2 regions of the Rhodoplanes azumiensis genome follow, and region 1 is predicted to be linked to the other one. Evidence: riboswitches for the same ligand, from Rfam matches in the RefSeq annotation. Region 1 holds a riboswitch; the other holds the start of a gene.

Region 1 (5,722 bases):
TTCAGCCCGTGCTTGAAGATCTGCACGTGGCCGGGGCAGTTCATCGGCTTGATGGCGAACCAGCGCTTGTCCTCGGCCTCGTCGCCGGCCGACTGCGCCGCGAACATGTTTTCGCGGTACCACTCCCAGTGCCCGGAGGTCTCCCACAGAACCTTGTCGAGCATCTGCGGGGCGTTGACCTCGTCGTACTCGGCCGCGAGGCGGCGGCGCATGTAGGCGATCACCGACTGGAACATCGACCAGCCCTTGGCGTGCCAGAACACGACGCCGGGGCCTTCCTCCTGGAAGTGGAAGAGATCGAGCTCGCGCCCGAGCTTTCGGTGGTCGCGCTTCTCCGCCTCCTCGATCTGCTTGAGATAGGCGTCGAGATCCTCCTGCTTGGCCCAGGCGGTGCCGTAGATCCGGGTCAGCATCGGATTGTTACTGTCGCCGCGCCAATAGGCGCCCGCGACCTTCATCAGCTTGAAGGCGGTGCCGATCTTGCCGGTCGAGGTCATGTGCGGGCCGCGGCACAGGTCGAACCAGTCGCCCTGCTTGTAGATCTTGATGGTCTGATCCTCGGGGATCGCGTCCACCAGCTCGACCTTGAAACTTTCGCCCTTGTCCCGAAAGACCTGCCTGGCCTCGTCGCGCGACCACACCTCCTTGGTGAAGGGTTTGTCGCGCGCGATGATCTCCTTCATCGTCTTCTCGATCGCGGCGAAGTCGTCCGGGGTGAACGGCTCGTTGCGGAAGAAGTCGTAGTAGAAGCCGTTCTGGATCACCGGGCCGATGGTGACCTGGGTGCCGGGCCACAGCGTCTGCACGGCCTCGGCCATCACATGGGCGGCGTCGTGGCGGATCAACTCGAGGGCGCGCGGATCGTCGCGCGACACGAACTCGATCGCGGCGTCCTGCTCGATCGGGTCGGCGAGATCGACGAGCACGCCGTCGAGCGCCATCGCGACGGTGCGCTTGGCGAGGGAGGGCGAGATGCCCTTGGCGATGTCGAGACCGGTGGTGCCGTTCGGAAACTCCCGACGCGCGCCGTCGGGAAAGGTCAGGGCGACCATTCGCAAACTCCTGTTGCTCACTCGCTGCCTACGAACGCAGGTAAGCGGATTCTGTCGATGCGCGAGGGATATAGCAGGGCGGGGGCGAAGCGCAAGGCCGGCCGGGCCGTGATCGGCCCGCGGGGCGATCGCGGCGCGCCGATCGTGGCGCGCCCTGGATTTCGCGCACGGCGCCGCGACGACATCGTCATCGCGCCGGCGACATCGCCACCGTCGTGAAGGTCCGCACCCGATTCCGGGATGGCCCGCCCTTGCACGCCACTCCGCTTCGTGCTCATTTGAAACGGTCTTCGGTGCCTCTCGTCGAGAGGTGAAACGGGAACGCGGTCCGGCGAGCGCTCGTTCGACGAGCTCTCGCCAATGCCGCGGCTGCCCCCGCAACTGTGGACGGATCGTCGCCGATCGTGAGCCACTGGGACGCCATCAGGGCAAGTCCCGGGAAGGTGATCGGGGACCATGATCCGTGAGCCAGGAGACCGGCCGGAGACGCTGGTCCATTCCGTTCGACGGTGGGTCGAAAGGGGAGCGCTCATGATCACCCGACTCTGATTCCGTTTTCACGTGATCGGTCCGCGTGACGGTCGGCGGTGCGAGGCCCGTGCCGCCGTGACCGGCATTCGAACCCGTCCTCGTCCACATCCGCGGCGCGACGTGTCGGCGGGCGATGCCGCTCGCCGGCGGGCCGCCTGCGCGTTCAGACGGTGGCGACGCCGTCGCCGCCGCGCTCGCACACGCCGGGGCCTCGCATGCAGCCGAAGGACACGACCACCAACGAAGCCTTCAAGGGCTTCACCAACACGGCCTGTCCGTTCCTGCCCTGCCATTCCGGCGTGCGCGGGCAGTTCAACTGCCTGTTCTGCTACTGCCCCTTGATCGCTTACCGTTGCCCCGGTCCTTACAAGGTCTTCACCGACCGCAACGGGACGCGGCGCAAGGACTGCTCGGATTGCACGCTGCCGCACAACGGCACCCGCGGCGCCTGGAATTTCATCCAGAAGTGGCTCGAGCGGCCGGTGATCTGGGACGGGCAGGAGCAGACTCGGCCTTACCGGCAGAAGCCCGTTCGGACCAAATCATGACCATCGACGTCGACGCCCAGATCGCGGGCCTCGTCTCCCGCATCGCCTTCACGCCCGCCGCGCAGCGGCTGCGGCGCCGCGCCCGCGCGCTGATGATCCAGGGCACCGCCTCGGATGTCGGCAAGAGCATGGTGGTGGCCGGCCTCTGCCGCGCCTTCACGCGCCGCGGCCTCGTGGTGCGTCCGTTCAAGGCGCAGAACATGAGCAACAACGCCGCCGTGGCGGCCGACAGCGATCTTCCCCCGGGACCGGACGGCGAGATCGTGTTCGGCGAGATCGGCCGGGCGCAGCATCTGCAGGCCCGCGCCTGCAAGGCCGCGCCGTCGATCCACATGAACCCGGTGCTGCTCAAGCCGCAGACCGACATCGGCTCGCAGGTGGTGTTGCGCGGGCGCGTGCTCGGCAACTGCCCGGCCCGCATCTATCACCGCATGCGCCACGGCATGATGCCGGCCATTCTCGACAGCCTCGACCGGCTGCGCGCCGAGGCCGATCTGGTGCTGGTCGAGGGCGCCGGCTCGGGCGCCGAGATCTATCTGCGCCGCTCCGACATCACCAACATGCATCTCGCCGAGCAGGCCGACCTGCCGGTCGTGATTCTCTCCGACATCGACCGCGGCGGCACCATGGCGGCGATCGTCGGCAGCCATGCGCTGCTCGATCCGGCCGACCGCGCCCGCGTGGTCGGCTACGTCGTCAACAAGTTCCGCGGCGACTTCTCGCTGTTCGAGCCCGGCGTGAAGACCATCACGGAACAGACCGGCTGGCCGTTCCTCGGCGTGCTGCGCTGGTTCCCGACTGCCGACCGGCTGCCCGCCGAGGACTCGCTCGCGCTGGAGCGGCCGGCCGAGACGCTTGGGCGTGGCCTCAATGTCGCGGTGCCGCGGCTCTCGCGTATCGCCAATTTCGACGACCTCGATCCGCTCGCGGCCGAGCCGGGCGTCGCGCTGCGCTTCGTCCAGCCCGGCAACCCGATCCCGGCCGACACGGACGTGATCATTCTGCCCGGCTCGAAGGCGACCCGGAGCGATCTCGACGTGTTGCGCCGGGAGGGCTGGGACATCGACATTCTCGCCCATGCGCGCCGCGGCGGCCGGGTGCTCGGGCTGTGCGCCGGGTTCCAGATGCTCGGCCGCGTGGTGCGCGATCCGCAGGGCAACGAGGGTGCGTCGGGCGAGACCCGCGGCCTCGGCCTCCTCGACGTCGAGACCGAGATCGGCGGCGACAAGCGACTCGTCGACGTCGACGCGGTGGATCGCTTCAGCGGCTGTCGCGTCACCGGCTACGAGATGCACATGGGCCGCACCACGGGGCCGGGTCTGTCACGACCGTGGCTGATGTTGGACGACGGGGCGGGGCACATCCGGCCGGAGGGTGCGATGTCGGCCGACGGCCGCATCGCCGGTGCCTATGTGCACGGCCTGTTCGGGGCCGATGCGTTCCGCAGCCACTGGCTCCGGTCCGTCGGGGCGCAGGCTTCCGGCCTCGACTTCGTGCAGCGCACCGAGGCCGCGATCGAGGCGCTCGCCGATCATTGCGAGGAAAATCTCGATCTCGATGCGCTCCTCGCGCTCGCCCGGTGACGGTGGCCGCCGTCGGGCCGTGCCGCGACCGCTCGCCGGCCCGACGGCGAAGGCCATGCTCCCGTCCTCGCGGGACGCCCCCTCCTCGCGCGGCGTCATTTCCTCGGACCGCCGTTCCGAAGGAACGGCATTTTCGCGTGCAACGGCGTTCTCCGTCACAAGAATTCGCGCCGCACGAAAATGATTTGTTCGGTCGCTCTGCTCGTCGGCCGAGGCAGTTTGCTGGAGCGAATCGCGCAAGACACGTCGGGCCGGACACAATCCCTAACGAATTCTTAAAGCCGATCACAAAGCCGCCAAATTGCCGAGTCACGGTTCGATCGGGGACAGGGGGAGCCAGCACATCTCACATCGGACATCCGGGTCGACGTGACCGCGTCGGCGGCTGTGCAGCGGGATCCGCGCCCGACCGGGTGCGCGTGGCCGATGCGCCGACGTGAGCACGCCGTCGCATCGACGACACTGTCGTCGGCGTGCGAGGTCGCGGTCGGGCCGATCCTGTGATGTCAGTCGAGCCACGACGCGCGCTGTGGCGCGCGCCGTCGGAGCCTGTGTGCCTGCTTCGTGGATGTGCGTAAAGCGGGCCCGTGCCTGGAATGCGTCGCGTCCCGCGTCGTCATCCGTCCGACGAGAGTGCGCGTAGCGTCAGTGAGCGTGGAGTAAACGTTGAGTGAGCGTTGAGTGAGCGTTGAGTGAGTGTTGAGTGAGCGTTGAGTGGTCGTGAGTTTGCGTCGCGTTCGCGTGAGTTTTTTCGTCGATCGTCTTCGTGAGCAGTGCGTTCGCGTTGCGAGTCCCGCATCCGGAGCACGGGGAACGCTTCATGGATGAAGGCCTGCAGCGGGCATGCCGGCGGCGTGCCTGTTCTCGCGTCCCGACCGCGGTCCTGGCCGCTGCGGCCTTCGTCGTCGTGAGCGTTCACGCGCTCGCCGGTCTCTCCTCCGCCGCCGCGCAGACGGGCGGTGCGCAAGCCCCGCCGCGGGCGGCGGCGGAGGCGTCGTCCACGACGACGGCGCCGGTCCGTCCGCGCCCGCCGGCCCGCCGTCCGGGCGCCGAGACCGCGGTGACGGCCGACCGCGCGCATGCCAACACGGTCTCGATCGTCGCCGGCGGGACCGGGTCGACGGCGCTCGCCGCCGTCACCGATCTCGCCGCCGTGCTCGACGACGGTGATGCCTTCCGGGTACTGCCGATCGTCGGCAGCGGCGGCGCCCAGACGGTGCGCGACGTGCGCCTTCTGAAGGGGATCGATCTCGGCATCGCGTCGGCTCGGGCGCTCACGCTGCTATCACGTCCCGACGCGGCCGGCTCGCGTCCCGACGCGACCGGAAAGCTCGACGACAAGATCAGCATCGTCACGAAGCTGTTCAACGAGGAGATCCACGTCCTCGTGCGCTCCGACGCGGCGGCCGCGACGCTCGCCGATCTGGCCGAGAAGCCGGTCGCGATCGGCGAGCCGGGCTCCGGCACGGCGCTGATCGCCCGCGACGTCTTCGACCGGCTCGGTGTCTCGGTGACCGCGGTCGCGCTGCCCACCGACGACGCTGTGGAAAAGCTGCGCAGCGGCGAGATCGCCGCGGTCGTGCTGCTCTCCGGCAAGCCGGTGCCGGCGCTGGCGCGGCTGCCGGCCGGACCGTTCCGGCTGCTGCCGCTCGCCTATGCGAAGCCCCTGCAGGCCGACTATCTGCCGGCCGTGTTGTCGGCCGAGGACTATCCGGGCCTGGTCGCGCCGGGCGGTGCGATCGAGACGGTCGCGGCCGGCACCGTGCTGTTCACGCCGAGCTGGCCGAAGGGGTCGGACCGCTACAAGCGCATCGAGCGCTTCGTCGAGAAGCTGTTTCCGAAGCTCGCCGCCCTGCAGGCGCCACCACGTCATCCCAAATGGCGGGAGACCAGCCTCGCCGCCACCGTGCCGGGCTTTTCGCGGTTCCCGGCCGCCGAGGAGTGGCTGCGCAAGAACGCGCCGCCGCCGGTGTCGCGCGAGCAGTTCGACAAGTTCCTGGCGAGCCGC
Region 2 (5,722 bases), on a different contig from region 1:
TTCGAAGCCTCGGTGACGCGGGCTTATTCCGTCGAACCCGACGCACCCTTCCGCCAACTCCGCTCGACGAGCGCCAGCGCCGCCTCGCGGGTCTTCGGCAGGGGATCGGTGGCGCCGAGAACTCCCGCCGCTCGCGCCGTGAGGCCGAGCGACAAGAGGAACGGCGGCTCCAGCCCGGCCGCCGCCGTCGCGGCGCGGTCGGCGAGAACCGCCTCGGCCGGACCTTGGCGAAGCACCTTGCCGTCGGCGAACAGGGCGACGTCGTCGGCGAGCCGGTAGGCGAGGTCGACGTCGTGGGTGGCGAACACCAGCGTCGCGCCGGCGGCGTGCAGCGCCTGCAGGGCGGCCAGGAGCCCGTCGCGTCCGGCGCGGTCGAGGCCCGAGGTCGGCTCGTCGAGCAGCAGTACCTCGGGCCGCATCGCGACGGCGCCGGCGATGGCGACGCGCTTCTTCTGGCCGAACGAGAGCAAGTGGGTCGCCCGCTCGGCGAGATCGGCGATGCCCATCACCTGGAGCGCATCGGCGACGCGGCGGCGCACCGCGTCGTCGGCGAGGCCGAGATTGAGCGGCCCGAACGACACGTCCTCTTCGACAGACGCGGCGAACAGCTGATCGTCGGCGTCCTGCAGCACCAGCCCGACGCGGCGGCGCCAGGCGGTCAGGTCGGCGCGGGCGTATCCGACCGGCGCGCCGTCGAGCAGCACCCGGCCGCGCTGCGGCCGCAGCGTGCCGTTGAGGTGCAGGAGCAGCGTCGTCTTGCCGGCGCCGTTGGGGCCGAGAATGGCGAGGCGTCGCCCGCGCCGCACGACGAGATCGAGGTCCGACAAGGCCGGGCCGCCGTCCTGATAGGCGTAGGTCAGGCCTTGCGTTTCGAGCAGGGTCACCGCGCCCACAACCCCAGCCCGGCGACCCCGGCCTCGATCGCGACGATCAGCGCGAGCACCGGCCGGGAGACCGGAGTCCGACGCGACAGCACGCGCATCTCGCCGGTCCAGCCGCGCGCCGCGAGGCCGACCTCCAGGCGCCGCGCCCGATAAAGCGATCGCGGCAGCAGATTGGCGATCAGCAGGCCGAGCGAGCGCAGCCGGCGGCCGGCGCCGGCGTGACCGAGACGCGCCGCCTGGGCCGCGTCCATGGCCAGCGCAGTCGCGCCGAAAAGAAACAGAAACCGATACGTCAGCAGGGCGATCTCCGCGATCTCGCCGGGCAGGCCGAGACGGCGCGCCCCGGCGACCAGATCGGTCGCCGGCGTCGTCAGGGCGAGGAACAGAAGCGCCGTCACACAGGCCAGCGCGCGCGCCGTCGTTCCGGCCGCGGTCGCCAGGCCGTCCGGCGCGAGGCCGATGCCGCCGTCGCCGACCTGCAGGGCGAGCGACAGCGATCCGACCAGCAGGAAGCCGACGGGCGCCGCCACGCAGGCGAGCCAGGTTCGCGGCGACACCCGCGCGCCGAGGAGCGTCGCCGCCGTCATCACGACGGCGACCACCGGAGCGACCGGGAACGGCGGGAAGACGAGGGCGAACGCCATCATACCGAAGGCCAGGACGGATTTCTCGGCGAGCGAGCGCGACCGCCAGCGGTTGAGGTGGGCCGCCCTATCGACGGGAGACATTGTCGGATGCGGACGATCGGCCGTGCCTTCGGCCGATCACGTAACCGAGCACGCCGGCACCGAGCGCCGCCTGCAAGGCGAACAGAAGGCTCTGGATCTCGCCGTTGGGCGGCGTCCACAGCGGCTTGAACCACGGCTCGTAGCCGGGGCGCGCCTCGGCGATGGCGCTCGCCGCCTGATCGTCGGTGCCCTTGAACTCGCCCTCGATGCCCGGCAGGAGGAGGGGGGCGGCGACGATGGCGGCCGCGAGCGCGATCAGCAGCCACGAGGATCGCTTGGAGATCATCGCTCGGTCCCTCCGGCGAGCCCGTGCGCGCCTTCGCGCGAGCCAGCGCGCATCTCGCCCCGCATCTCGGCGAGCAGGCCCGGCGAGGCCTCGAGCGCGTTGATCACCACCACGGTCAAGAGGCCCTCGGCGATCGCCAGCGGGATCTGGGTGACGGCGAAGATGCCGCCGAATTTCGCGACGGCACCGAGCACGCCCGAGCTCGCGTCCGGATAGGCGATCGCGAGCTGCACCGAGGTCGTGAGATAGGTCGACAAGTCCCCCAGCATGGCGGCACAGAACACCGCGACGCTGGCCCCCAGGCCGAGCCTGCGCGCCAGCCGCCACACCGACCAGCTCACCCACGGCCCGACGATCGCCATCGAGAACACGTTGGCGCCGAGCGTCGTCAGGCCACCATGGGCGAGCAGCAGTGCCTGGAACACGAGGACGATGGTCCCGAGCACGGCCATCACGGCGGGGCCGAACAGGATGGCGCCGAGCCCGGTGCCGGTCGGGTGCGAGCACGAGCCGGTGACGCTCGGGATCTTCAGGGCCGACATCACAAACGTGAAGGCGCCGGCCGCCGCGAGCATCATCTTGGTCTGCGGCTCGTCCCGCAGGATGCGCCGCATCCGGACCGCCCCGGCGATCACGAACGGTGCGGACACCGCGAACCAACCGGCCGCGTGGCCGACCGGCAGATAGCCTTCCATGATGTGCACGCGAAAACCCTCCCGACGGCTGCGCGTGCGCCTCGTCAGGCCCCGGAACACCCCGCCCGGAACCATTCGCGCACGCCACCTCGATGGCAGGTCTCCTGACTCGCGGCTCGCCGGCTCCAGCGCCGTCTTCCCGGCCGTCGCGCAGTCCCGATCGGAGGGGGAGACTGCGGCCAGTGACGAACCCGCGCGAGAGCCTCACCGCCTACAGTTGCGGGGGCAGTTGCGGCCTGAGCGCCCGCGGGCGCCGCACCGCATTCCCTTTTCACCCCGCGCCGGACCGACGGCGCGAGGAACCATCGCGGCGACATTAGGCGCACGGCGGGTTCCGGCGCAAGCATCCGGCCGTCCGGTTTCGCCCGTATCGGCGGCGACGCGGTCAGCCGATTGCACCGCGCCGGGCGCCGGGCTAAGCCTCGCCGGCCGCGACGGCCGTCGCCGGACCGAAGTCCGCGGCCGAAACGGGCAGATCGATCTGAGGCGACCGATTGGGCGGACCGATGCAGCCGAGGAACGAGGCGATCCTGCGCGGGCACGGCGGGCGTGTCGACGAGGCCGAGCGACTCTATCCGGAGGCACCGACCCCGTGGATCGACCTGTCGACCGGCATCAATCCGCACGCCTATCCGGTGCCGGCGGTCGACCCCGAGACGTATCGCCGGCTGCCGCTCGGCCGCGACATCGACCGGCTGACCGATGCCGCCGCGGCGGCCTATGGGCGACCGACCGGCACGGCGCTGCTGCCGGTGCCGGGCAGCGAGCTCGCCATCCGGCTGCTGCCGGTCGTTCTCGGACCGCGCCTCAGGGTCGGCGTCGTCGGCCGCACCTACTCGTCGCACGCCGCCGCCTGGGAGGAGACCGGAGCCACGGTGCGGCCGCTGCCGGCCCTGCCGGATCCGGCGGCTCGTGACCTCGACGTCGTCGTGCTGGTCAACCCCAACAATCCGGACGGCGCGGCCGTGCCGCGCGCGGACCTCCTCGCCTTCGCCGAGGCGTGGACGGGGGCGGGGCGCAAGCTGATCGTCGACGAGGCTTTCGCCGACGTCGCGCCCGAGCTGTCGCTGCTCGCCGCCGACCGGCTGCCGGACGGCGTCGTGGTGCTGCGCTCGCTCGGCAAGTTTTTCGGACTCGCCGGCCTGCGCGTCGGTTTCGTCGCGGTGGCGGAGCGGGCCGCGATGCCGTGGCGGCGGCGGCTCGGCGACTGGCCCGTGTCGGGACCGGCCTGCGCGATCGCGGCCTCCGCGCTCCTCGACACGGCCTGGACGACGACGATGCGCGAACGTCTCGCCGCCGACCGCACCCGGCTCGAGGGAATTCTCTCGGGCGGCGGCTTGCGCATCCTCGGCGGCACCGACCTGTTCGTTCTCGCCGAAGGCCCGCCGGGCCGCGATCTCGTGGACGCCCTCGCGCATGCCGGCATTCTGGTGCGCGGGTTCCCGCACACGCCGAACCGCTATCGCTTCGGTCTGCCGGCCGACGAGCCCGCCTTCGCGCGGCTCGCCGCGGCGTGCCGCTCACTCGCCGCCGCTGCGCCGGGGCGGTGAGGCGACGCGGTCGATGGCGGCGCGCAGCAGCGCCGCCGCGCGGAAGGGCGCGTGCATCATCTTGCTCGCCGGCAGCACCAGGAAGAAGCCGGTGACCAGGCCGAGATGGAGCGTCAGCGTCACGCCCATCAGCATGGTCTCGCGCAGCCCCAGCACGGCGAGGCCGCTCGCCGCGACGAGCCCGAGCAGCCCCAGGAAGATCAGGTTCAGCCGCGTCTCGCCCGGCTCGGTCGCCGCCGTGTCGGCGCGCCGCTCGACCGACACGAGCCCGCCGATGCCGATCAGCATCGCGACGCCGCCGATCGTGCCGGCGAGCACCGGCAGGCTCAAAAACGGGTAGGGGGCCGGCGCATCGGCGACGTGATGCCAGAGCGCCGCCGACACGGTGGAGAGAATGGTCAGGGCGAAGCCCGTGACCATGACATGATGGGCGATGCGCCGTTCGCGCGAAAAACGGCCGTCGACGTCGTTGCAGCCGGCGCCGCCGCCGCCGAGATTGCGCAGCGTCACGATGTCGACCACCGCCGGCCACAGCGCCCGCCGAACGACCCGGCGCGACGCGGGCGGCGCGATCGCCCGCCAGAACGCCATCGTCGACGCCGCCATGGCGGTCACGGCCCACAGGAACGACAGGCCGGCGGCCGTCGTCATCACGCCCCACGGCACGACCCGATAGAACGCACCGCCGCCGCGATGCTCCCCGAACAGGGTTTCGTGCGGCACCGTGAGGACCACCAGGAGCAGCGCCGCGAGCGTGACCGCGCCCACCGCGGCCGCGACCGTCCAGGCCCGCCGCCCGAACGCCGCGGCCAGCCAGCGCGGCCGGGCGAAGTCCGCGTAGGAGTGGCGACGCGCGGTGGCGAGCGTCTGCGGCACATTGACGGCGAAGGGATGCGGCGGCGCGTATTGGCAGGCATGCCAGCAGCCGCGGCAGGCGTGGCAGAGATTGGCGACATGGGCGACGTCGCAGAGCGAGAAGGTCGCCTTGCCGGCGATCGCCGGGAACACGGCGCAGACGCCGTCGCAATACATGCAGGCGCTGCACAGCCGCAGCACCCGCTCGACCTCGTCGGCGACCTCACGCGGCGGCACGGGCGGCCTCCTCGCCGGCGATCCGGCCCGACACGGCGGCGAGGGTGAGGCCCAGCCCGGCCAGATAGCCGTGCCGCAGCACGTTGGCCGCCATCGTGGTGCCGGCCGCGAACACCCGCTCGATGCGGCGGCCGCCGCGCAGCCGGACCCGCATGCCGGTGTCCACGGCGACACCGAAATGCGTGAAAGTGAGGCCCGGCAGCAGCGGCCAGGCGGCGAGCGGCCGCGCCGCGAGCGGCCGCACCGCCGGCTCGCGGTCCGCCGCCTCGGCGTTGAAGGTCCGCACCGTCGCCTCGAGCGCCGCCGGATCGACCTCCAGCCGGCGCGCCAGCTCGGCGACCGACGGCGCCGTGACCGGGGCGAGCGCGGTCGGGCCGACGCGCCGTAGTCCCTCCTGGTCGACGATCAGATAGGCGAGCTGGTCCGGACAGGCGGCGATGCGCGGTCCCCATTGCGCATAGTGGGTGCGGCGGGTGTCGGCGCGCTC

What was found. Region 1 has a riboswitch for cobalamin ahead of ACFSOX_RS03110 (cysteine-rich small domain-containing protein). Riboswitches for the same ligand answer to the same signal wherever they lie in the genome.
Region 2: linked by a shared signal. The riboswitch ahead of ACFSOX_RS00650 (energy-coupling factor ABC transporter permease) and the one ahead of ACFSOX_RS03110 (cysteine-rich small domain-containing protein) in region 1 are both predicted to bind cobalamin.

What each region holds. Positions count from the first base shown of each region.
Region 1 is NZ_JBHUIW010000002.1:283,359-289,080, forward strand. It holds gene thrS (threonine--tRNA ligase) at 1-1,052, opposite strand, end outside; cobalamin riboswitch at 1,327-1,551, shown strand; gene ACFSOX_RS03110 (cysteine-rich small domain-containing protein) at 1,799-2,131, shown strand; gene ACFSOX_RS03115 (cobyric acid synthase) at 2,128-3,714, shown strand; gene ACFSOX_RS03120 (TAXI family TRAP transporter solute-binding subunit) at 4,535-5,722, shown strand, end outside.
Region 2 is NZ_JBHUIW010000001.1:139,793-145,514, forward strand. It holds gene ACFSOX_RS00635 (energy-coupling factor ABC transporter ATP-binding protein) at 24-884, opposite strand; gene cbiQ (cobalt ECF transporter T component CbiQ) at 881-1,612, opposite strand; gene ACFSOX_RS00645 (energy-coupling factor ABC transporter substrate-binding protein) at 1,596-1,898, opposite strand; gene ACFSOX_RS00650 (energy-coupling factor ABC transporter permease) at 1,895-2,593, opposite strand; cobalamin riboswitch at 2,671-2,915, opposite strand; gene ACFSOX_RS00655 (threonine-phosphate decarboxylase) at 3,100-4,143, shown strand; gene tcuB (tricarballylate utilization 4Fe-4S protein TcuB) at 4,114-5,235, opposite strand; gene tcuA (FAD-dependent tricarballylate dehydrogenase TcuA) at 5,222-5,722, opposite strand, start outside.